4 regions of the Mesorhizobium sp. B2-4-14 genome follow, and region 2 is predicted to be linked to each of the others. Evidence: riboswitches for the same ligand, from Rfam matches in the RefSeq annotation. Region 2 holds a riboswitch; each other region holds the start of a gene.

Region 1 (5,300 bases), on a different contig from region 2:
GTTTGCCGGTCCGGGCGTGAGTTCGGCATAGCGCAGGGCCACAAAACGCTCGTTCTTGACCGCGTCCGTCTCTTTCATCGCCGGATGCGCCTTCAGGAAATCAAGGAGTTTCGTGTAACCGCCGCCATCCTGATAGTCGAGCAGGATGAGGAATTGCGGATTGCGCGACGCCACGGTTTCCCAATCCGTGTTGCCCCAGTTCGTCTCCATGTCGGCCATGATGTTTTCGCCGCCGGCCGCCGTGATCATGGCACTCGGGATGGCGAATTTTCCGGCGGTGAACGGCTTGTCCTCGCCTGAATCATAGAGGAACACCCGTGTTCCATTGCGGGCGCCGACCTTGGCGGTAATGTCGGCGAGTTGCGCCTTCCATCCGGAGACAAGCCTTTCCGCTTCTGTCTCCTTGCCGAAGATCTTGCCCAGTTTTTCGACATCGCCGTAGAGAAGGTCCAAGGAGGCTGCCGGGCGGTTCTTGTCGAGATGGACGCAGCTTTCCGTCAGCACCAGCGTCTTGATGCCGTGCGGCGCGAGCGTGTCGGGAGTCACGTCGCCGCCCGGCTTCATGCCGTAGTACCAGCCCCCGAAAAAGAAATCGGGCTCGACCGCGACGAGGTTTTCGAGCGTCGGGTATTTTGGCGCCAGTTCCGGAATGGAACCCTGCTCGGCCTTGAATTCGGGGCCCACCTTGTACCATCCGGTGATGCCGGTCAGTCCGACGATCGACGGCTGCAGTTTTAGCGCGAAGGCCATTTCGGCCATGTTGAGATCATGAATGACGGCGCGCTTGGGAGGGGCATCGAAGGTCAGCGGCCTGCCGCAACTGTCGACGGTGACCGGGAAGGCGAAGGCTGCCGACGCCAGCAGCGAGAAGGCGAGCGACAGGGCGAGGCGTTTCACGATTTTTGCTCCTTGGTTGAACTGTGTCGGATGAAAGTTGGTTTCGGTCAGGAAGGCGCGGCACGGTTCGGAACATCGAACACGGTCAGTTCGCGGTCCTCCGTGGGATGGCGCAGGCGAAACACGTCGACGCCGAAAATCTCGCGGATCAGTTGTTGCGTCAGCGCTTCGCGCGGCGCCGCCAGCGCATGGAGCCGGGCTTCGTTCATCACCGCTACCCTTGTGGCGAACGGCGCCACCAGCGCCAGATCGTGCAGCACCGCGATCACCGTCATGCCGAAGCCAGCCACGAGTTCGAGCAGTTCCGCGCGGGCGCGCGGGTCGAGATGGTTGGTCGGTTCGTCGAGGAACAATACTTTCGGTTCCTGGGCGATGGCGCGCGCAAGCTGGGCGCGTTGGCGTTCCCCGCCCGACAGCGAGCCAATGGTGCGGCCAAGCTGGGGCAGCAAACCGGTCCGGCGCAGCGCGTCCACGACAATGTCGCGTTCCTCGCTCCTGTGTTTCAAGCCGGCATGCGGGACGCGGCCAAGCTCGACATAGTCGATCACCGCCAGCCGCGGATCCGGCTGGTCGGTCTGGCCGACGACGGCGATGTGAAGGGCCCGCTCGGCCGGCGAAATCCTGTCGAGGCGGCGCCCGCCGAGTTTCACCTCTCCGGAACTTGGCTTGAGCATGCCGGACAACATGCGCAGCAACGTGGTCTTGCCGGCGCCGTTGGGGCCGATAATGGCGAGGCGATCGCCGATGGCCATGGACAGGCTGACCGCGTGGACCAGATTCCGCCCATTCGCCACCGCGCCGAGATCGCGCGCCTCGAGAAGCGGCACCGTCATCGGCTGTCTCCTGCTGGCTCGTCCGCTACCGGGATGCGGGCCAGCGTCTTGCCGGCCAGTCGCGGCGGACGTTGTCCGGCATTGCACCAGCCGTCGGGGAGCGAGGCGTAGAGCCTGGCAAATCGCACGAGATCGCCGGCATCGGCTTCCGCATCGATGGAGCCGAAGAGATAGGCGGCCTTGCCGGGCGCCTGGAACGCCACCGCCAGCGGCCGCGCACAGCCTGCCATGCACGCCACCCCCTCGACCGTGAAACCCTGCGCCACCGCGAGTTCGGCGTGGGTCGACAACCGCGAGCGCAAATCGGTGCACAAAGCTTCGCCCGACCTGGTCCCTGTCGGGATGTCGCGGCAAAGCGTGCACACGATGATACGGTGAATGCGATCTATGGCGGCGCCCAACTTTCCGTCTTTCTCGATTGGCGACGGAAGGATGTTGGCGGTCGGTCATCAGACCGACGTCCACGTCTCCTCCCGGCACACCCCGTCCGGTCAACTCCGTGATGGCAGGTCTCCTGGCTCGCGGGTCTCGGCGCAATCCTGCCTTCCCAGCCTCGCCGGCCAGTGGCATTTCGGATCTCGCTCACCGCTTACAGTTGCGGGGGCAGCCACGGCCTCGATCCCAGGCGGATCTCACCGTGTTCCCTTTTCACCCCTCGCCTTTCGACTCGGGGACCATCACCATTCCACCCTAGTTTTCCCCGGATTGCATCGCAACGGATTTCTCGGTTGCCACGACCGGAGCTGAAGCCGCGTGCGACCACGCATCTTTATGTAATAACATAACGCAATAACGCATGAGGCGCGGCGCTGTCAAGCGAGGGGCTGTCAGCCATCTGTCGAGCGAATTGCGCGGAGTGCGCAATTTCGATCAAATTGGCCAAGCGCGGAAAGCCGGATGATTTCAGGTCGAATCGACCTGAAATCTGAATCCGCTTCTAATCAAAGAGATAGGGCATGACGTCGTCTGAAAACCGCTTCACACTTTTCGGCATCATGCTCTGGCGGAAGATCACAAATCAAGATTCCAGTTCTGACCAACCAGATCCTTGCCGAAGGAATGGTGAGGTTCTTCCTCGATCAATTTGAAGCCGGCGGCCTGGTAGATATGCCGGGCAGCGGCGAGAATGTCATTTGTCCACAAGGTCAGCGTCTTGTATCCCCTGGCGCGGACAAAGCCGATGACTTCCTCCACCAGTCGCTTGCCGATGCCGAGGCCACGCGCCGAAGGCTCGACATAGAGCAAACGCAGCTTCGCCACCTGATCCGACTTGCGTACGACGAAGACCGAGCCGACGACCTCGCCTTCCCGCTCGGCGATCCAGCTGCGCTCCCATTTCGGATCGTAGGATTTCACGAACGCCGCGAGGATTTCGGCGACCAGCGCCTCGTAGGTTTCGTCCCAGCCATAGTCCTGGGCATAGAGCAGCCCTTGCCGGCGGGTGATCCAGCCGATGTCGCCGATCTGCAGCGGCCTCAACAGATAGGGGATCGTTGGCTCGGCATTTTCGGCGAGTAGACGCTGCACCGTCTGCATGGATTTGACCAGCCGGTCTTGTTCCGATGCCGGCAGCCGATCGAGCAGGGCCCGGACCTGATCGTGCGATTCCTTGTTCAGCGGTGCGAAGGCATTCCTGCCCGCCTGCGTCAACGCAATCGACGATTGCCTCGCGTCCGAAACCAGCGTCGCTCTGGAGATGAGGTGAAGGCGTTCGAACTTTTTCAGCAAACGGCTGACATAGCCGGCATCGAGGCCGAGATCGCGTCCAAGGTCGGTCGCGGTCAGGCCATCGCGATGCGCCAACTCGTAGAGCACACGCGCCTCGGTCAGGGAGAAGGCGCTTTTCAGCAGCCCTTCGTCGAGCAGCCCGATCTGGCGGGTGTAGAAGCGGTTGAATGCCCGCACGACATCGATCCGCTCATTGGCCGCATCATTGCCGGGCTGATGGTGAACCGTCATTGACATCTCCTGTCTTTACAGGATCAATCATTTACTTGACTGAGTCAACTATCTTGAGCATCCGACGTGTTCACATCATCGGCAACACCGGCCAACGATCCGCAAATCCTGCCGCCGGATAGCACCGCGATCGGCCCGAACTGCTGCAGCACGGCCGCGCTCTGCGTCGGCCGCAGGAACGCGTAATCGCCTGGCCTGATGGCCGTATCGGCAGGCAGGCCCATGAATTGTTGTAACCGATGTCAACAGGCGGGAGCGGCGTGAGGGCGATCCTGGCCGGTCGCTGGTCTATCTCGCCCGACGAATGAGGCCTTCAAAGCCGTCGGCCAGATCGGAGGCGCCGGCCGTGAACATCTTCACGAGGTTCTGGGGACGGCCGGGAGTCTTGTTGGCATCAAGGAGGCCCTGCCCTCATGCAGAACGAAATCGAATTTTCCGTAGTCAAAGCCGAGTTCACGTCGCCGCGGCGGAACGTTGCCCGCTTCTGGTCCTCGGTTCGGCCAAGCTTCGGTAAGTTCACCATCATGATGGAAAGAGGCACTCGGCGCGCCTTGACTCTGGCAGGCCAGCAGCCTATCTCATCGCCACGTTAGCACTCGCCACTGGTGAGTGCTAACTACAGGTCCGGCGCCGCCGGACTTTGTTGTTGTCCGGCTTCGCCGGATGGAGGAACTGTTTCTCACCGTTCTCATCGAGGAAGAAAAAATGGCAAAGTCGAAGTTCCGCCCGCTTCATGACCGCGTGGTCGTTCGCCGGGTCGAATCCGAATCCAAGACCGCCGGCGGGATCATCATCCCGGATACGGCGAAGGAAAAGCCGCAGGAAGGCGAGATCATCGCCGTCGGCTCCGGCGCCCGCGACGAAAGCGGCAAGCTCGTTCCGCTGGACGTCAAGGCTGGCGATCGCATCCTGTTCGGCAAGTGGTCGGGCACGGAAGTCAAGCTCAATGGCGAAGACCTTCTGATCATGAAGGAATCCGACATCATGGGCATCATCGGCTGATTATCGGCCTTTCCGTCAACTGAATCTTGAATCTTCGGGCTCGCTGCGAGCCCCTGCCAGGAGTTAAACATGGCTGCCAAAGACGTAAAATTCTCCCGTGACGCCCGCGAGCGCATGCTGCGCGGTGTCAACATCCTCGCCGACGCGGTGAAGGTCACGCTCGGCCCCAAGGGCCGCAACGTCGTCATCGACAAGTCGTTCGGCGCCCCGCGCATCACCAAGGACGGCGTCACCGTCGCCAAGGAAATCGAGCTTGAGGACAAGTTCGAGAACATGGGCGCGCAGATGGTCCGCGAAGTTGCTTCGAAGACCAACGACATCGCCGGCGACGGCACCACGACCGCGACCGTTCTGGCTCAGTCGATCGTCCAGGAAGGCCACAAGGCGGTTGCCGCCGGCATGAACCCGATGGATCTGAAGCGCGGCATCGATCTCGCCGTGGCCGACGTGGTCGGCACGCTGATCAAGAACGCCAAGAAGATCAAGACCTCGGAAGAGGTTGCCCAGGTCGGCACCATCGCCGGCAATGGCGACTCCTCGGTCGGCTCGATGATCGCGGAAGCGATGCAGAAGGTCGGCAATGAAGGCGTCATCACGGTCGAGGAAGCC
Region 2 (5,300 bases):
CTCCGTGATTGTCATCGTGGCGTAACGGAATCAGCGAGGCTATTTCCCGAACGCCTCGCACACAGCCCGCAAAACTCTCAGAACTCGATGCCTTGCTGCGCCTTCACGCCTGCCGAAAAGTGGTGCTTGGTCAGTCCCATCTCGGTGACCAGATCCGCCGCCTCCACGAGCGCCGGCTTGGCATTACGGCCGGTGACGACGATGTGCAGACCTTCGCGCCGCGCCTTCAGTGCCGCAACGACCTTGTCGAGATCGAGATAATCATAGCGCAGCGCGATGTTGAGCTCGTCGAGCACGACCAGGCTGATCGAAGGATCGGCGATCAACTCCAGAGCCTTGGCCCAGGCGGCCTCGGCGGCGGCGATGTCGCGCTTCAGGTCCTGCGTCTCCCAGGTGAAGCCCTCGCCCATCGCGTGCCAGACGACACGGTCGCCGAAAGCAGCGAACGCGTCCTTCTCGCCGGTGTGCCACTTGCCCTTGATGAACTGGACGACGCCGACCCGCTTGCCATAGCCAAGCATGCGCAGCGCCAAGCCGAAGGCGGCCGTGGTCTTGCCCTTGCCCGGGCCTGTATTGACGATCAGCAGCCCCTTCTCGACGGTTTTGCTCGCCACCTCGGCATCCTGCACCGCCTTGCGCTTGGCCATCTTGGCGCGATGGCGTTCCGTATCCTTGTCTTCGGTCATGTCATTTCACCTTGAGCGGCAGCCCCGCCACCATCAGCAGCACCGTATCGGCGACCGCCGCGACCTGCTGGTTGAGCCGTCCAGCGTCATCGCGAAAACGGCGCGCCAGCGCATTGTCCGGCACAATGCCTTGTCCGACTTCATTGGACACCACGAACCACGGACCGCGCGGCCGTGACAACACGTCCGCCAACCGACGGCACTCGGTTGCGATATCGTGTTCGGCCAGCATGTGATTGGTCAGCCACAGCGTCAGGCAGTCGAGAAGCATCGGCTGGTTGTCGGGCAAAGCCTTGATCGCGCCTATGAGATCGAGTGGCGCGTCGATGGTCGCCCAGCCGTCGACACGCCGCGAGCGGTGCAGCGCGATGCGCTCACGCATCTCGTCGTCATAGGCTTCGGCTGTGGCGATATAGATCCATGGCGAGGGCAAAGCCGTCACCAGGATTTCGGCGTGCGCGCTCTTGCCGGAGCGCGCACCACCGATGATGAAGGTCAGCTTGCTGCGATCAGGCAAAGCTGTCGCGCAGGCTGGTGGCGGTGCCGGTGAAGCGTCCGCGCACCACGCCGACGGCGGCGCCGAGCACCAGCCAGAACACCAGATTGGTCAGCGTCACCGCCACCACGAACTGATGATGCAGACCCTCCGGGATCGGCGTCTCGAAACTGTCGGGCTGCGGCGCGCCGATGACATGCGGGGCGATAATCAGCAGGACGGCAAGGATCGCAAGCGGCAGCGATTTGCGGAATGCGATCAGGCCTAGCCCCACGGCGGTCGCGACCACGGTCGCCACCCACCAGATCTGGCGCTGCGTGAGATCCGCCGACGGCATGGCCGGCAATTCCGGCGGCAGGCCGAGGCCGGGCGCCAGTGTGAATATGGCAAAGCCGGCCAGGCCCCAGAACACGCCCTGACGCCAATTGCCGATGCCGCCAGCGAATTCCGAGACCGCCACCAGGACCAGCGCGAAGCCGATGCCAGTGACGATATTGGCAAGCACGCTGAAGCCAAAACGCTCGAAACCGTCGGCCGGAGCCCAGCCTTCGTCTTCCGACGCCGGGGCGGCTGCTTCAGCCGGTGCCGGCGCGGCGGAGGTCATGGCATTTCCTGCCGGCGCGGCAGGGCTCATAACGTTGGTATCTGCTGCTGCCGGTGCGGCGTGGTCGTGATGGTGGCCGCCGCCGGCCTGCTCATAGACTTCAGCCTTGAGGATCAGCGGCACGGTGGCATAGGCCTGCATGCAGGCGAGAACGACGCCAGCCACGAGCCCTGCGATCGCCGCGATGAACACGACGTTGCGAAACAGGTTCATGATGTCAAATCCTCGTCAGTGGCAGGGAAATGCCATCGAATGACGGTAATCGTGGGCGGCATTGTGGACCGCATCGATGTGCGAAAAGCCGACAAAGCTAACGACGAAAATGCCGAGCAGCGCGGCAAGCGCAAGCTGCATGAGGCGCGACTGCGAGGAGACGGAGGCGCCGAGGGAGACGGAAGCGGTATTCATCTCTTGTCCTTTCGCCCTCCACCCGAGGGCATCGAAGTCATTTTCCTGTCGCCGGCAGGTCTCCTGGCTCGCGGATCAGCGCCCTTCTCCACCTTCCCGAAGAAAAATCTTCAGTGGCCTATGGAGAGGACTACCGCACACAGTTGCGGGGGCAGCCACGGCATTGGGCAAGAACTCAGCCCGCACCGTATTCCCTCTTGGCTCCAAAACGGAACCGACGACAGGCTGGACTATAGGCAGAATCGACGCCCGCGGCAAACCAAATTCCGCCGGCGACCATTGCGAATGCGCCATGTCGAGATCAGTTTGCTTGTGCCGCATTTGTTCTATTGGTACCCGGAAGCCCAAAATCGCGACAGATGTCCGCCGGAGTAGAATTTTCAAGGCCGGTTAAAGCGACTTCGGCAGATAGCGCCAGGTCACGAAGCCGCAAAACGCCGCCAGCAGGCCGAGCGTGACGAACACCGAGCCCAGCCCGAAGAACGCCAGCACGACGGAATAGACCAGCGGCGGGGTCAACTCGGAAAAATCAAGATAGGTGCGATAGACCGCGGCCATCTGCGCGCGCTCATAGGAGTGCACGGAGCGCATGAAGGCGGTCGAACCCAGCGCATCGAGCGCAATGGTGAAGAAGGCGCCGCAAAGCAGGAAGGCGCCAGTGAGCAGCGGCAGGCTCTCGCCGACCGCACCTGCCGCCAGAAGCGTGGCCGACATGGCGAAATAGGCAAAGGTCATGGTTTTGCGGCCGCCAAAGCGCTTTCCGGCCTTGCCCCAGAAGATGGCCATGAACAGAAGTGCGTTGCCGGCCGAGACCAGCAGGCCGCCGGCCAGTTCGCCCTCGCCGGTGATGACCATGAACAGCGGTCCATAGACGAAGAACGTCGTCCAGAAGCAGGAGCGGCCGAAGGCGATCAGCCAGGCGAGCCTCAGTCTCGGCTGCGCGACGAAGCGGCCGATATTGGCGAGCGGATTGACCGGACGCGTTTTGCCCGGTTGGATCGACTGGTTGTCGCTGAGCCGATAGAACCAGAACAGGGCCAGCAAGATCGAAGCGAACACCGCCACCGCGCCATGCGCGGCATAGATGCCGAAATGCGCGTAAAGAAAGATGCCGAGCGTCGGCCCACCGGTCCAGGCGAACATCGACCACGCCATGCGCAGCGACTCGGCCTGCATGAAGTCGGTCTTGCGGATATGGTCCATGATGTAGAGATTGAGCGTGATCGACAACGCGCTGGCGCCCATGACCCGGCACAGCATGCCGGCCAATTGTCCGGCAAGCGTATGGGTGACGAAGAAGAGCGATCCGATGGCGAGCAGGCAGGCGCCGGCGGTGTAGACCCAGCGCCGCGCAAAGCGGCGGATCAGCATCGGCATGAACAAGGTCACCGATAGGCCGAGCAGCGCCACGATGGTATAAAGGATCGAGACGATCTGCTCGTTGTGCAGAATCTCGTAGGCCTGGATCGGGATGACGCTCGACACCGTGGCGCGAGCGAAGGACTCGACCGCGTAGAGCGAGGCAAAGGTGCGCGCATCCGTGGCCTTGAGGGCCGGGAGCCAGATCGGATGGCGCACATGGGTGGACATTGCTTCCCCAAAGCAGAATCACCGGCCAAATCTGCCTTGGCCATTTCGGTGCCAATAAGAGGAAACCGACGCGCGTGCGGGGAAAAACGAAGCTGGTCAAAGGCTTTCCGGCGCTGGCCTAAAGCGAGATCCCAAAGGGCCGGCGCGGCTCGGCGCTATGCCGACGGTCCCGGCCTTCTTCTGTCTGGTTGAACCGTGATAGTCCTCAAACGGGGCTGAATCAGATCGCGAGACCATGACCATCCATACGCCGACCGCACCCGTTCCGGAGCCATCGAAGCGCATCGCCGCGATCGACGTCGTTCGCGGCATCGCGCTGCTGGCCATGGCGAGCTATCACTTCACCTGGGACCTTGAGTTCTTCGGCTACACCGATCCCGGCCTTACCGCCTTCGGCTGGTGGAAAATCTACGCGCGTTGCATCGCCTCGACCTTTCTGTTCCTGGTCGGCGTCAGCCTCTACCTCGCACATGACAAGCAGATCCGCTGGAACGGCTTCTGGAAGCGGTTCGCCATGATCGCGGGCGCGGCGATAGCCATTTCGGTCGTCACACGCATCGCCACGCCCGATGGCTTCATCTTCTTCGGCATCCTGCACGAGATCGCGCTCGCCAGCCTGCTTGGGCTTGCCTTCCTGCGGCTGCCCGCGCTGCTGACGCTTGTCGTTGCCGCGCTGATCATCGCGGCGCCCGTCTACCTGCGCTTCGAGGCCCTCGACCATCCCTGGCTGTGGTGGATCGGCCTGTCGGCGATCAATCCGCGTTCCAACGACTACGTGCCGCTGTTTCCATGGTTCGGCGCGGTGCTCGTCGGCATTGGGGTGACGAAGCTCGCCACCTCCTCCGGCCTGCGAGCACGCCTGGCGGGCATCGCGCCCGGCCGCTTGGCCAATCCGCTGGTCTTCATCGGCCGCCACAGCCTCGCCTTCTACCTGATCCACCAGCCGCTGCTGATAGGCTGTGTCTGGCTGTTTTCGCAAGTCATGCCGGCCCAGGTCGAAACCCCGCAGGTCAATTTCCTGAAAACCTGCCAGCGCTCGTGCGAGCAGACGCGCGACGCAACCTTCTGTTCGAGCTATTGCGGCTGCATGCTCGATACGCTCGAAGGCGAGGCCTCTCTTGATCGGCTCTACAACAACGACCAGACTGCGGACTGGAGAGCCCATCTGTCCGATCTTGCCGGCATGTGCACCGCCAAGACCGAGGGCAAGATGACGGAGGGAGGAACGCAATGACCGACAGCCAGCCGAAGCCCGGAGTGATCCCTTGGCCACCGGTGATCTACGCCGCGGCCATCGCTATCAGCGTCATCCTCGGCATGCTCTACCCCTTGCCCTGGATCGACGATCTTCTGGGCGACATCCTGTTCGCGGCCGGCTGGGTGGCGCTGTTCGGCGCCGCGGCGCTCTGGGTCACCGCTATCCGCGCCATGATGCGGGCCAAGACCACGCTCAGCCCCACCGCCCTGCCGGATCATCTCGTCACCTCGGGTCCGTTCGGCATCACCCGCAACCCGA
Region 3 (5,300 bases), on a different contig from region 2:
TCTTGCGCCGATGGTGGCCGACAATGATTCAGCCCACACCACCGCCTTCACCGTCAGCGTCGATTTCAAGCACGGCACCACAACAGGCATTTCGGCCGACGACCGCACGCTGACCGTGCGCAACCTCGCTAACGGCAATGTCGGCGCCTCCGATTTCGTCCGTCCCGGCCACATCTTCCCGCTGATCGCGCGCGAAGGCGGCGTGCTGATGCGTTCGGGCCATACCGAGGCGGCGGTCGATCTGTGCAAACTCGCCGGCCTGCCGCCGATCGGTGTCATTTCGGAACTGGTCAATGACGACGGCACCGTCAAGCGTGGCCCACAGGTCGCGGCCTTCGCCGAGGAGCATGGCCTCCAGCAGGTTTCGGTCGCCGATCTCATCGCCTACCGGCAACGCAAAGAAACGCTGGTCGAACGCGTGGCTTGCTCGGAGATCGACACGCTCGGCGGCAAGGCGCAGGTCTTCACCTATACGTTGCCCTGGGACACGATGCATCATGTCGCGGTGGTCTTCGGCGATATCCGCGACGGCGAGGACGTTCCGGTGCGGTTGCATTCCGAAGACGTGGTGACCGACGTCTTCGGCACCAGCCATCGGCTCGACGGCATCATGAAGGCGATGGGCGAGCGTAAGCGCGGTGTCATCGTCTATCTGCGCGAAGGCTCGGTCGGTGTCGCCCATCAGGAGCGCAAGCGCCCTGCATCAGGTGACCGCGAGGATCACGAAGAGGCGCGCCGGCGCGAAAACGAATGGCGCGAAATCGGCCTAGGTGCGCAGATCCTGAAGGATCTCGGCATTTCCTCGATCAACCTGATCGCCTCGCGCGAGCGCCATTATGTTGGTTTGGAGGGTTTTGGCATCCATATCGCCAAGACCGAGATTTTGTAGTCCACCGAGGGATCGACGCGGCGGAAAGGTCCTGCTGGCAGGTCGCCTGCGTTGGCGATTGACTGAAGCGTCCGCTTGCCTCGTCATCCTATGGCGAAGCAAGGAGCGAAGCGACGCGGCTCAGACCATAGGATCCATGCCGCGACTTCGACGCGTTGCCACGGTCCAGAATTCTGCTCCGCTGTGATCTTCGATCAAGGTTACGGCATGGATCCTCGGGTCTGCGCTCCGCTTCGCGTCGCTCCGCCCGTGGATGACGACGTCGCGGAAGCCTCGGCCAATTCCGAACGTTTGCGAAACGAGCGGCTGCTCGCTTCTTCTCGTCGCCCCCCGGTTGACAATCTTCGGGGTGAGCGCATCCTCCCAGCCCTCTCTGAGGGGAGATTCGGGGCATGTGGGATTTCAATATCGGCAGGTCGGTGTCCATCACGATGCGGACCTGGCCTTTCATTGTTTTTCGCATGATCGTCTATTTCGGTATCACTCTGGCCTATATCCTGGCGACTGGCACGGGCGCCTCCGTCGGCTATGGCGTCGGCCATATCTCCACCGATCCCGACGGGCCGTTGTCCTTTGCTCTATGGGGCGGCGTCGTCGGCTTTGGCGCCGTCTCGATCGCCGTCTACTGGATCCGCGAATACATTCTCTACGTCGTCAAGGCCGGCCATATCGCCGTCATGGTCCATCTGATCGACGGCCAAGATGTGCCCGGCGGCCAGAACCAGATCGCCTATGCCAGGAAAGTGGTGACGCAGCGCTTCGCCGAGGCCAATATCCTTTTTGTCGTCGACCAACTGGTCAAGGGCGCCATTCGCGCCATCACCGGGCTGCTCGGCGGCATCGCCGCCTTCCTCCCCATTCCCGGTTTGAGCGGGCTGGTCAGCTTCATTAACACCGTAATCCGCCTGTCATTGACCTATGTCGACGAGATCATCCTCGGCTACAACATCCGCATCGACTCGTCCTCGCCGTTCGAAACCGCACGCCAAGGCGTGGTGCTCTACGCCCAGAACGGCAAGATCATGGTCAAGAACGCCGTCTGGCTGGCGATCATCATGTGGGGCGTGTCGTTTGTCATCTTCCTGCTGATGCTGGCCCCGGCCGGCGCCATTCTTTTCCTCATGCCCGGGCAGCTTGCCGGCTGGGCCTTCGTGCTCGCCATCGTCTTTGCCTGGGCCTTCAAGGCAGCCTTCATCGAGCCCTTCGCCATCGCCTGCCTGATGCAGGTCTACTTCAAGACCATCGCCGGCCAGGTGCCAGATCCGGCTTGGGACGCTCGGCTGGCCGAGGCATCGTCGAAGTTCAGGGACCTCAAGGACAAGGCGCTCTCCTCCTTCGGTGGTTCGCGCTGGGACACGGCCGGCGCGACACGCTGATCGGCCGGGCTGGCGGGCGTGCCGGCGACGGTATAGAGGCTCGACACCGCTGATTTGAGCGGCGTCTCGCCCTGGCCGCAAAACGTCTCGCTCATGATCAATTCGGGCAGCGGCAATCGCCGGCCCCAGCCATGTGTCTCGAGGTCCGGCTTGGGCGCGAACTCGGAAACACGGCCGACGCAGAGGTAGGCGATCGGCGTCACGTGCTCGGGAATGGCCAACAGCCGCTTCAACGCCTCAGGCTCGATGATGCTGACCCAGCCGACGCCGATGCCTTCGGCCCGTGCCGCCAGCCAGAAATTCTGCACCGCGCAGACCGTGCTGTAGAGATCCATCTCCGGATTGTGCCAACGCCCCAGCGGCGAACCTTTCGAGCGCTGGCGGTCGCAGGTGATGCAGATGTTGAGCGCGCTTTCGCAGATGCCTTCCAGCTTGAGCTTGCGGTAGAGCGCTTGTCGCTCTTCCTCGATTGCTGGCAGTTCCTGTTCACGCGCGGCCAGGAGCAGGTCACGTACCTTCTCCCGGCGCCCGGCACCGCGAATGACGATGAAGTTCCACGGCTGCATGAACCCGACCGATGGCGCGTGATGGGCTGCAAGCAGCAGCCGAGCCAGCACCTCGTCGTCGATGGTCTCGGGAGTAAAATGGCTGCGAACATCGCGCCTGGTGAACATGGCTCGGTAGACGGCGTCGCGCGCCATCTGGTCAAATCCATCGCCCACAGGAGCGGTCATGGCTTCCGGCATCGCTTGTCCCCTTGCGACTTCAAATCAATGCCGCCCGCCTGACCATGCGGGTGACGATGCCTGCCAGGCCGGTCTTCTGGCTCGGGATCAACCCGCGTCCGGTGCCTTCCCGTCATCGACAGTGGCATTTACCGACGCGGTCCCCCTTACAGCGTTGGGCACGCCACGGAATTCAACCGTGTTCCCGATTCTCCCGCCAGAGCATTTGCAGCCAAGTGGATTCACTTGGCGTCGCATAATGCGGCTGAAACAAACAGACCGGCGGGCACCAGGCAGTGGTGGCGACCTTACGCCGAAGCCCCGGCCGCGCCAATCCCCGCAGCGACGCGAATGGACGCAGACGTGATTTTCCCCAGCGATCAAGCCGCAACGCATGGCCATTGCCGCGTCGGGGCACTAGATAGGGACCATGGCCACCCGTCTCTACACGCACCCTATCTTCCTTGAGCACATCACGCCGCCCGGCCACCCCGAGCGGCCGGACCGCTTGCGCGCCATCGAGCGCGTGCTCGACGACGAAGCCTTTGCCGCGCTCGACCGCGTGAAGGCGCCGGAAGGAGATGAAGCCACTATCCTCTATGCACATCCGGCCGATTTCGTCGCGCGTGTGCGCGCCGCCATCCCCGAAGAGGGCATCGCCCGCGTCGATGCCGACACCACCGCCAGTCCGAAGAGCTGGCAGGCGGTGATCACCGCGATCGGTGCCGCCAACGCGGCCGTCGACGACGTCTTCACTGGCCGGGCCGACAATGCCTTCGTCGCTGCCCGCCCGCCCGGCCACCATGCCGAGAAAACCACCGCCATGGGCTTTTGCTTCTTCAATACGGCGGCCATCGCGGCGCGTTATGCGCAAAAAAAGCATGGCGCCGAGCGGGTCGCCGTCGTCGACTGGGACGTGCATCACGGCAACGGCACACAGGATATCTTCTGGGACGATCCGTCGGTGCTCTACTGCTCGACGCATCAGATGCCGCTCTATCCCGGCACCGGTGCGAAGAACGAAACTGGGGCCGGCAACATCGTCAACGCGCCTCTGGCGCCGCAGACCGGCAGCGAGGTGTTTCGCGATGCCTTCCTGTCGCGGATCCTGCCGGCGCTCGACAAATTCGCGCCCGATCTGATCATCATTTCGGCCGGCTTCGACGCGCACCACCGCGACCCGCTGGCCGAGATCAATCTGACCGAGGATGATTTCGACTGGGCGACGGGCCAGCTGATGCAACGCGCCGCGCGTCACGGCGACAACCGGCTCGTCAGCCTGCTCGAGGGCGGCTACGATCTGCAGGGATTGGCATTTTCGGTCGCGGCCCATGTCGCGCGGCTGATGAAAGGATGAATGATGGCTGGTGAGACCAATGAAGACGTCAAGGCGATGAGCTTCGAGCAGGCACTCGATGCGCTGGAGAAGATCGTCGATGACCTGGAGCGTGGCGACGTGCCGCTCGATCAGTCAATCCGGATCTATGAACGCGGTGAGGCGCTGAAGGCGCATTGCGACCGGTTGCTGAAGGCTGCGGAGGACAAGGTCGAGAAGATCAGGCTGTCGCGCGATGGAAAGCCGGTCGGAACGGAGCCGCTCGATGCGGACTGAGGCACGGTCGCGATGACGGTCTTGTCTCGCCGGTTTTTGGACACGATCATGATTGAGGATCAAGCTCGTCCCGATTGGAACGGCTCCAGGACAAGAGGAGAAACGGAAGCGATGTGCAGAAACATCAAGACCCTGTTCAATTTTGACCCGCCGGCAACCAACGATGAAGTTCGCGACGCGGCACTTCAGTTTGTCCGCAAGCTGAGCGGCACGACGCGGCCTTCGAAGCAGAACCAGCATGCGTTCGACCATGCGGTGGAGGCCATCGCGGCATCGGCGCGGGAACTGCTCGATTCTCTCGAAACAAACCAGCATCCGCGCAACCGCGAAGAGGTGGCGGCCAAACTTCGGGCAAAGGCGGCGCTCCGTTTTGCCTGATGCGGCCAAGGCGGTCTGGACCGCTGACAAGGAGAGTTCATGAGCTTCTTCCCGGGGAAGGACCCTGAAGCCGGCGATGCCTTTGCCAGCGATCAGATCGAACTGATGGTCATCCCGAACGCCAAGGACATTGGCGGCTTCGAGGTGCGCCGAGCCTTGCCAACCGCCAAGAGGCGTCTGGTCGGCCCATTCATCTTCTTCGACCGCATGGGGCCGGCGATCCTGCGCGCGGGCCAGGCGCTCGATGTCCGTCCCCATCCCCATATCGGCCTGTCGACGGTCACCTATCTGTTTGACGGCAAGATCCGGCATCGCGATTC
Region 4 (5,300 bases), on a different contig from region 2:
CGACATAGAGCCTCTGACCATCCAGAACCTTTTCGCAGATAACGATGAGCCAGCTGACGTCGGTATTGTCGCCGGCGGTCCACGGCATAAAAAAAGAGAACACCACTACGGTCGCAACAAGCCATACCGGCGACAAGCTTCCAACCGCGGACGCAAAGCCAGTCGCAGTACTGATGTTTCTTACATTTCCCATGCTCATCGGACCGCCCCAACAAAGATGACTTTTACGCAGAATGACGAAATCATGGACGGGAACACAGCTGTGCCGGCCTCAGTGCCAAGGGTGGCAGTTGATCCGGTTCTGAGGAATACAAGCCAATATGGTCGGAAGCAGAAGCCGATCGTGCGTGCGCGCCCACTGTGTCGAGCAGCGTCGAAATGGGCACGACCGGTGCTCGCGCCGCTCGCCCAGCGGCAGTGCTGACATCGATCACCGGCTGCTCCCGCCACTGGAACTGACACCGAAAGCTAGCCGGGATTGCCTAAAGTGCGGTTAATCGCGCCATTACAGTCTGCGCGGTTCAGCCGGATTTTCGGTGGCACCGCGTCGCAGGCAACCAGGGCCGGCAAGGCACCGACTGTTTCCCGGATCGGTTGAGGCCTTGAACCGATTATGCCTCGATTTCCAACGCCGACAGCGGCCTGGAGCAACAGGCCAGGATGAAGCCGTCATCGATCTCGTGATCGAGGATGCCGCCATTGTGGCTCATTTCGACATCGCCGAAGACCTTCTTGACCTTGCAGGTTCCACACAGGCCGAATTCGCAGGCCGCGGGTATCCGCACGCCCGAGGCGCGCGCCGTCTGCAGCACGGTCTGGCCGGCGACACATTCGGCATCGACGTCCGAAAGCGCGAAGCGAATCGCTGTCGCGGCTTCGGCGGGAACAGGGGCGCCGTCCTGTGCGGGCGCTGCGAACGGCGCCGGGATTTCCTCCACCACCGGCGCGGCGAAGCTCTCCTGGTGGTATTTCGTCATGTCGAAGCCGGCGGCTTCCAGCATGCCGCGCACGGCCCGCATGAAAGGATCCGGACCGCAGCAGAAGATCTCGCGTTCGCGAAAATCGGGCGCCAGCAGCGGCAGCCTTATGGCGTCGATACGGCCCATATGGCCGTACCAGCCCTCACGGCTTGAGCGCTCCTCGATCATGAAGCCGAGCGACAGGCCGGGCATATGGCCGCCGAGCAGTTCGAGTTCCTTGCGGAAGATGATCTCTTCGGGTCGGCGCGCGCAGTTGACGAAGCTGACATCGGTCCATGGCGCGCAGTCGTTCAGCCAGCGCAGCATCGACATCATCGGCGTCACGCCCGAGCCTGCCGAGATGAACAGATATTTGGCTGCCGGATGGCTGTGCAGCGAGAAGTCGCCGGCCGGCCCGTAGGCCTTGACGTGTGAGCCAGGCACCAGATGATCGAACATCCAGCGCGTACCAATGCTGCCGGCCTGTGCCTTCACCGTCACCGCGATCGAGAACGGCCTCGATGGCGACGATGACAATGTATAGGTGCGCATCAGCGGCCCGTCATCTGTCGGCAGTTCCAGCGTCACGAACTGGCCCGGCTTGTAGCGGAACCAGGTCTGGTTGTCGGAGCGGAAGGTGAAGGTCTTGACGTCAGGAGACTCGTCGCTGACCCCAATCACTTCCAGCACCTGGAGCCGGTCGTTCCAGGGCGCCATCTGGTCGAGATGGCGGTAAAGGCCAAGATCAGTCATCGCGTTCATCCTTTGGCCTCTCAGGCGACACTGCGGAGCGCTGGTCGACCATCCTCGGCGAGGCGCGGACCAATGAAACGCGCATACCAGTCGACGAACTGGATGACGCCACCCTCATGCAGCTCCGAATACGGGCCTGGTTCGTAGGCCGGCGACAGGATGCCGAAGGCGTTTTCCTCGACGATACGGCGATCCTGATCGTTGGTCTCGGTCCACACATGGGTGAGTTCGGCGAGATCGTAATCGACGCCCTCGACCGCATCCTTGTGCACCAGCCATTTCGTCGTTACCGCCGTTTCCGTGGCACTGATCGGCAGCACGCGGAAGGTAACGGCGTGATCGATCAGGATGTGGTTCCAGGTGGTCGGATAGTGATAGTGCATCAGGGTGCCGATGCGGTCGGCCGAGACGCTGTCGGAGAGGTTCTTCTTCACCGCCCGCTTGCCGCTCATCGTGTAGCTGACCGCGTCGCGCAGCAGCGGCGCGCGGGTGGCGCGATATTGCCCGGCCGGATCGATGCGGAATTTGCTCGGCAGGCCAACGGCCTCGCATTTCGCCCAGTGCGCGATCATCTCAGGATCGCTGTCGGCGCCCTGTACACCGGTCACGGTCGGCGCCTCCGGGAAGGTCTTGCAAAGCTCCGGATGGCTGCCGGCGCAATGATAGCACTCGCGGTTGTTTTCCCAGACCAGCTTCCAGTTGCCCTTCTCGACGATGGTGCTCTGGAAAGCGATCTTTGCTTCGCTCAGCCGGTGCGGCTTGAGATAGGGTTCGATCATCGCCCGCATCGGTGCGAAGTCGGCGGGCTCCCTGGCCAGGCAGATGAAGACGTAGCCGGCCACGCTCTCGCAGGCGACCGGCTTCAGGCCGAACTGGCCTTTGTCGAAACCGTCGGCCATCTGGCGGGCGAACAGCAGGCGGCCGTCGAGCTCGTAGGTCCACTGGTGATACGGGCAGACCAGTTTGGCCGCCAAGCCCTTGTCGGTGTTGCAGACGCGGCTGCCGCGATGGCGGCAGGAGTTGTGGAAGGCATTGATCTTGCCCTGCTGGTCGCGCACCAGCACGACCGGATAGTCGCCGATCTGCACGGTGATGAAGCTTCCCGGCTTCGGCAATTCGCAATCATGGCCGATGAACAGCCAGTCGCGATACCAGATCAGCTCCATGTCGAGCTTGAAGTAGTCCGGGTCGGTGTAGAAGGGCTGTTCCAGCGAAAAGCCCTCTCTGCGGCTGTTCAAGAGCCTCAGCATATCGTTGCGCGCATCCATGTCCTGTCCTCGCATTCATCGCATCGGCCCGTCCAAACGGACGCGCGTCGCTCTAATGACTGAACCGGAGGGGATGAGAGGAAGGACAAGGCTGCATGCCGGCAAGCGCCGGGCATGCGGCATCCGCCTCTTGACCGCCCACCGCGATCAGTCGAGTTCTACGATCTCTGGCTGGTTTCCGGGCTCTGGAGTGTCCTTGCGGACGGTCGCGACACCTTCCCAGGCTTGCGCCCAGTGGTCTCCCGTTGCGACTTGAACTCCACCACCGTCGCGGGGGCAGCGCCGGACTTTGACCGGCTTCCCAATTCTCCGCCCCGTCGTCACGAAGCGGCACCTGAGATGACATGATCTAATCACGACAGCGCTTGCGACATCGGCATGAAAGCGACATTGCATCCATGTGGCGCGACACCCATGCGCAACGATCTGGTCACGAGCAGCGACAGCGAAAATCATCGCGGTGACGGCCGCGCCGGGCGTCGGAATCGGCCCGGAGTGGAAGCAAAAAGGGTTAACGGTTTCGAAAAGTGACTATTAGCAGATTCTAAAATCGAACCGAACGGTTCGTTTCTGTTGACGGTGCGTGCAGGACGGTGTGAACGCCGAGCCTCCGATAGAGTCGGTGATGACGACACCGACTTTAATTAACGCGTTGATATTGCAACGGAAAAATCGCACGTGGAAGATCTTGGTACAATTTCAAGTAGTGGATTCATGGTCCACGTTGAACATCTTCGTGATTGGAAACGGCTAGCTGGCTCTCCCACATCGGGGTCGTCCGAACGACGCGATTTCAATCCCAAGACACGCCGCTAGACGGACGGAAAAATACTGGAGTACCCAAAATGAAAAAGATTGTTCTCACTGCCGCCGCCCTTCTGGCCATTTCCGGCAGCGCCTTCGCTGGTAGCGATCACTATGGTGCGAATGGCCCCGCGGCCACTGCTGCCGACAGCTCTTACACCGCTTCGATCAAGAAGTCGGAACCGGCTGCTCAGACGCCCACCCACGGTGCTGACCGCAACCTCTTCGGCAACAACTAACAGCCGATCTCCAGCAGGCGGCGGGTTTGGCCTGCCGTCCTGGCGACATTCGAAGAATTCAGGAGACTTGAAATGAAGAAGATCGCTCTTGCTGCCGTCGCCGTTCTGGCCATTTCCGGCAGCGCTTTCGCCGGCAGTGACAATTATGGTTCGAATGGCGCTAGCCAGCCGGCCGCCACGTCGACCGACAACTCATACACCGCTTCGATCAAGAAGTCCGAACCGGCGGCTCAGACGCCTACGCACGGTGCCGACCGCAACCTGTTCGGCAACAACTAATATCAACGACAACCGGCGGGCTTGCCCGCCGCTTGGATTCGCGAATACCGGAGTACCCGAAATGAAAAAGATTGTTCTTACCGCCGCCGCTCTTCTGATTGCCGCCGGCAGCGCCTATGCGGCCAACGACAATGTTGGCGGCACCGACATCAACAAGCAGGCGACGACCGCCAATGTCGACACTTCGCATACCGGCTCGATCCGCAATGAAGGATCGCCTGTCTACAAGCTGCTCAATTCCTCGGGTGACGCACAGAAGTCCGCCCCACAGGGCAGCGACCGGAATCTCTTCGGCCGTTAATAGCCGATGTGGAATACAAAAAGAGCCGCGGGCCGATGCCTGCGGCTCTTTTTTATCACCAGAACCCTGTTTCAGGCCGCCTTTGCCTCTACCTCGTGAAGCGCGAAGGAGCGGCCGTCCGCGTCGAAGATATGAAGGTCGCCGGCATCGGCGGTCAGCCGCAGCGTCGAGCCGCGCTTGACCTCGACATTGCCAGGCAGCTTGGTCACCAGGGGCAGGTCGGTCCTGCCGATGTCGACATAGACCAGCTGGACCTCGCCGAGTTGTTCGATATAGTCGACCGTCCCTTCGAACAGATAGTCCGTGCCGCTGGCGATCGCGAGATCTTCCGGGCGCACGCCGAAGCTTACCGCCGCGCCCTTCGCCGAAGCCGGTGTCGCGATCGGCACCGTCGCCTTGCGTCCGCCGACATGACTGATCACGGTCGGGCTGCCGGTCCTGTCGACGGTCGCCGGCAGGATGTTCATGGCCGGCGAGCCGATGAACTGGGCGACGAACAGATTGCCGGGCCTCTTGTAGAGTTCCATCGGTGTTCCGACCTGCTCGATATGGCCCTCCTTCAGCACCACGATACGGTCGGCCAGCGTCATCGCCTCGACCTGGTCGTGGGTGACGTAGATCATGGTCGTGTTGGGCATCGATTCCTTGAGCTTGGCGATCTCGATACGCGTGGCGACACGCAGCGCGGCGTCAAGGT

The links. A riboswitch is a leader RNA that binds a small molecule or an ion and turns the genes downstream of it on or off. The one in region 2 is predicted to bind cobalamin.
Region 1: another riboswitch for cobalamin. It lies ahead of FJ938_RS18685 (DUF1636 family protein); the one in region 2 lies ahead of FJ938_RS20725 (CbtB-domain containing protein).
Region 3: another riboswitch for cobalamin. It lies ahead of bluB (5,6-dimethylbenzimidazole synthase); the one in region 2 lies ahead of FJ938_RS20725 (CbtB-domain containing protein).
Region 4: another riboswitch for cobalamin. It lies ahead of FJ938_RS02500 (aromatic ring-hydroxylating dioxygenase subunit alpha); the one in region 2 lies ahead of FJ938_RS20725 (CbtB-domain containing protein).

What each region holds. Positions count from the first base shown of each region.
Region 1 covers NZ_VFVA01000021.1:54,997-60,296, forward strand. Annotated here, with positions in the region: gene FJ938_RS18675 (ABC transporter substrate-binding protein) at 1-897, opposite strand, end outside; gene FJ938_RS18680 (ABC transporter ATP-binding protein) at 945-1,730, opposite strand; gene FJ938_RS18685 (DUF1636 family protein) at 1,727-2,131, opposite strand; cobalamin riboswitch at 2,217-2,424, opposite strand; gene FJ938_RS18690 (helix-turn-helix domain-containing GNAT family N-acetyltransferase) at 2,742-3,689, opposite strand; gene FJ938_RS18695 (hypothetical protein) at 3,734-3,913, opposite strand; gene groES (co-chaperone GroES) at 4,395-4,691, shown strand; gene groL (chaperonin GroEL) at 4,761-5,300, shown strand, end outside.
Region 2 covers NZ_VFVA01000025.1:68,912-74,211, reverse strand. Annotated here, with positions in the region: gene cbiB (adenosylcobinamide-phosphate synthase CbiB) at 1-25, shown strand, start outside; gene cobO (cob(I)yrinic acid a,c-diamide adenosyltransferase) at 78-686, opposite strand; gene cobU (bifunctional adenosylcobinamide kinase/adenosylcobinamide-phosphate guanylyltransferase) at 688-1,203, opposite strand; gene FJ938_RS20730 (CbtA family protein) at 1,196-1,999, opposite strand; gene FJ938_RS20725 (CbtB-domain containing protein) at 2,015-2,194, opposite strand; cobalamin riboswitch at 2,230-2,428, opposite strand; gene FJ938_RS20720 (MFS transporter) at 2,585-3,784, opposite strand; gene FJ938_RS20715 (DUF1624 domain-containing protein) at 4,020-5,018, shown strand; gene FJ938_RS20710 (isoprenylcysteine carboxylmethyltransferase family protein) at 5,015-5,300, shown strand, end outside.
Region 3 covers NZ_VFVA01000031.1:7,155-12,454, reverse strand. Annotated here, with positions in the region: gene ribB (3,4-dihydroxy-2-butanone-4-phosphate synthase) at 1-889, shown strand, start outside; gene FJ938_RS22730 (hypothetical protein) at 1,282-2,265, shown strand; partial or broken gene bluB (5,6-dimethylbenzimidazole synthase) at 2,430-2,939, opposite strand; cobalamin riboswitch at 3,060-3,242, opposite strand; gene FJ938_RS22720 (histone deacetylase family protein) at 3,421-4,347, shown strand; gene FJ938_RS22715 (exodeoxyribonuclease VII small subunit) at 4,351-4,602, shown strand; gene FJ938_RS22710 (DUF2277 domain-containing protein) at 4,714-4,980, shown strand; gene FJ938_RS22705 (pirin family protein) at 5,020-5,300, shown strand, end outside.
Region 4 covers NZ_VFVA01000002.1:170,310-175,609, reverse strand. Annotated here, with positions in the region: gene FJ938_RS02510 (hypothetical protein) at 1-199, opposite strand, end outside; gene FJ938_RS02505 (hybrid-cluster NAD(P)-dependent oxidoreductase) at 612-1,712, opposite strand; gene FJ938_RS02500 (aromatic ring-hydroxylating dioxygenase subunit alpha) at 1,733-2,980, opposite strand; cobalamin riboswitch at 3,132-3,333, opposite strand; gene FJ938_RS02495 (DUF680 domain-containing protein) at 3,826-4,023, shown strand; gene FJ938_RS02490 (DUF680 domain-containing protein) at 4,096-4,302, shown strand; gene FJ938_RS02485 (DUF680 domain-containing protein) at 4,364-4,603, shown strand; gene ugpC (sn-glycerol-3-phosphate ABC transporter ATP-binding protein UgpC) at 4,675-5,300, opposite strand, start outside.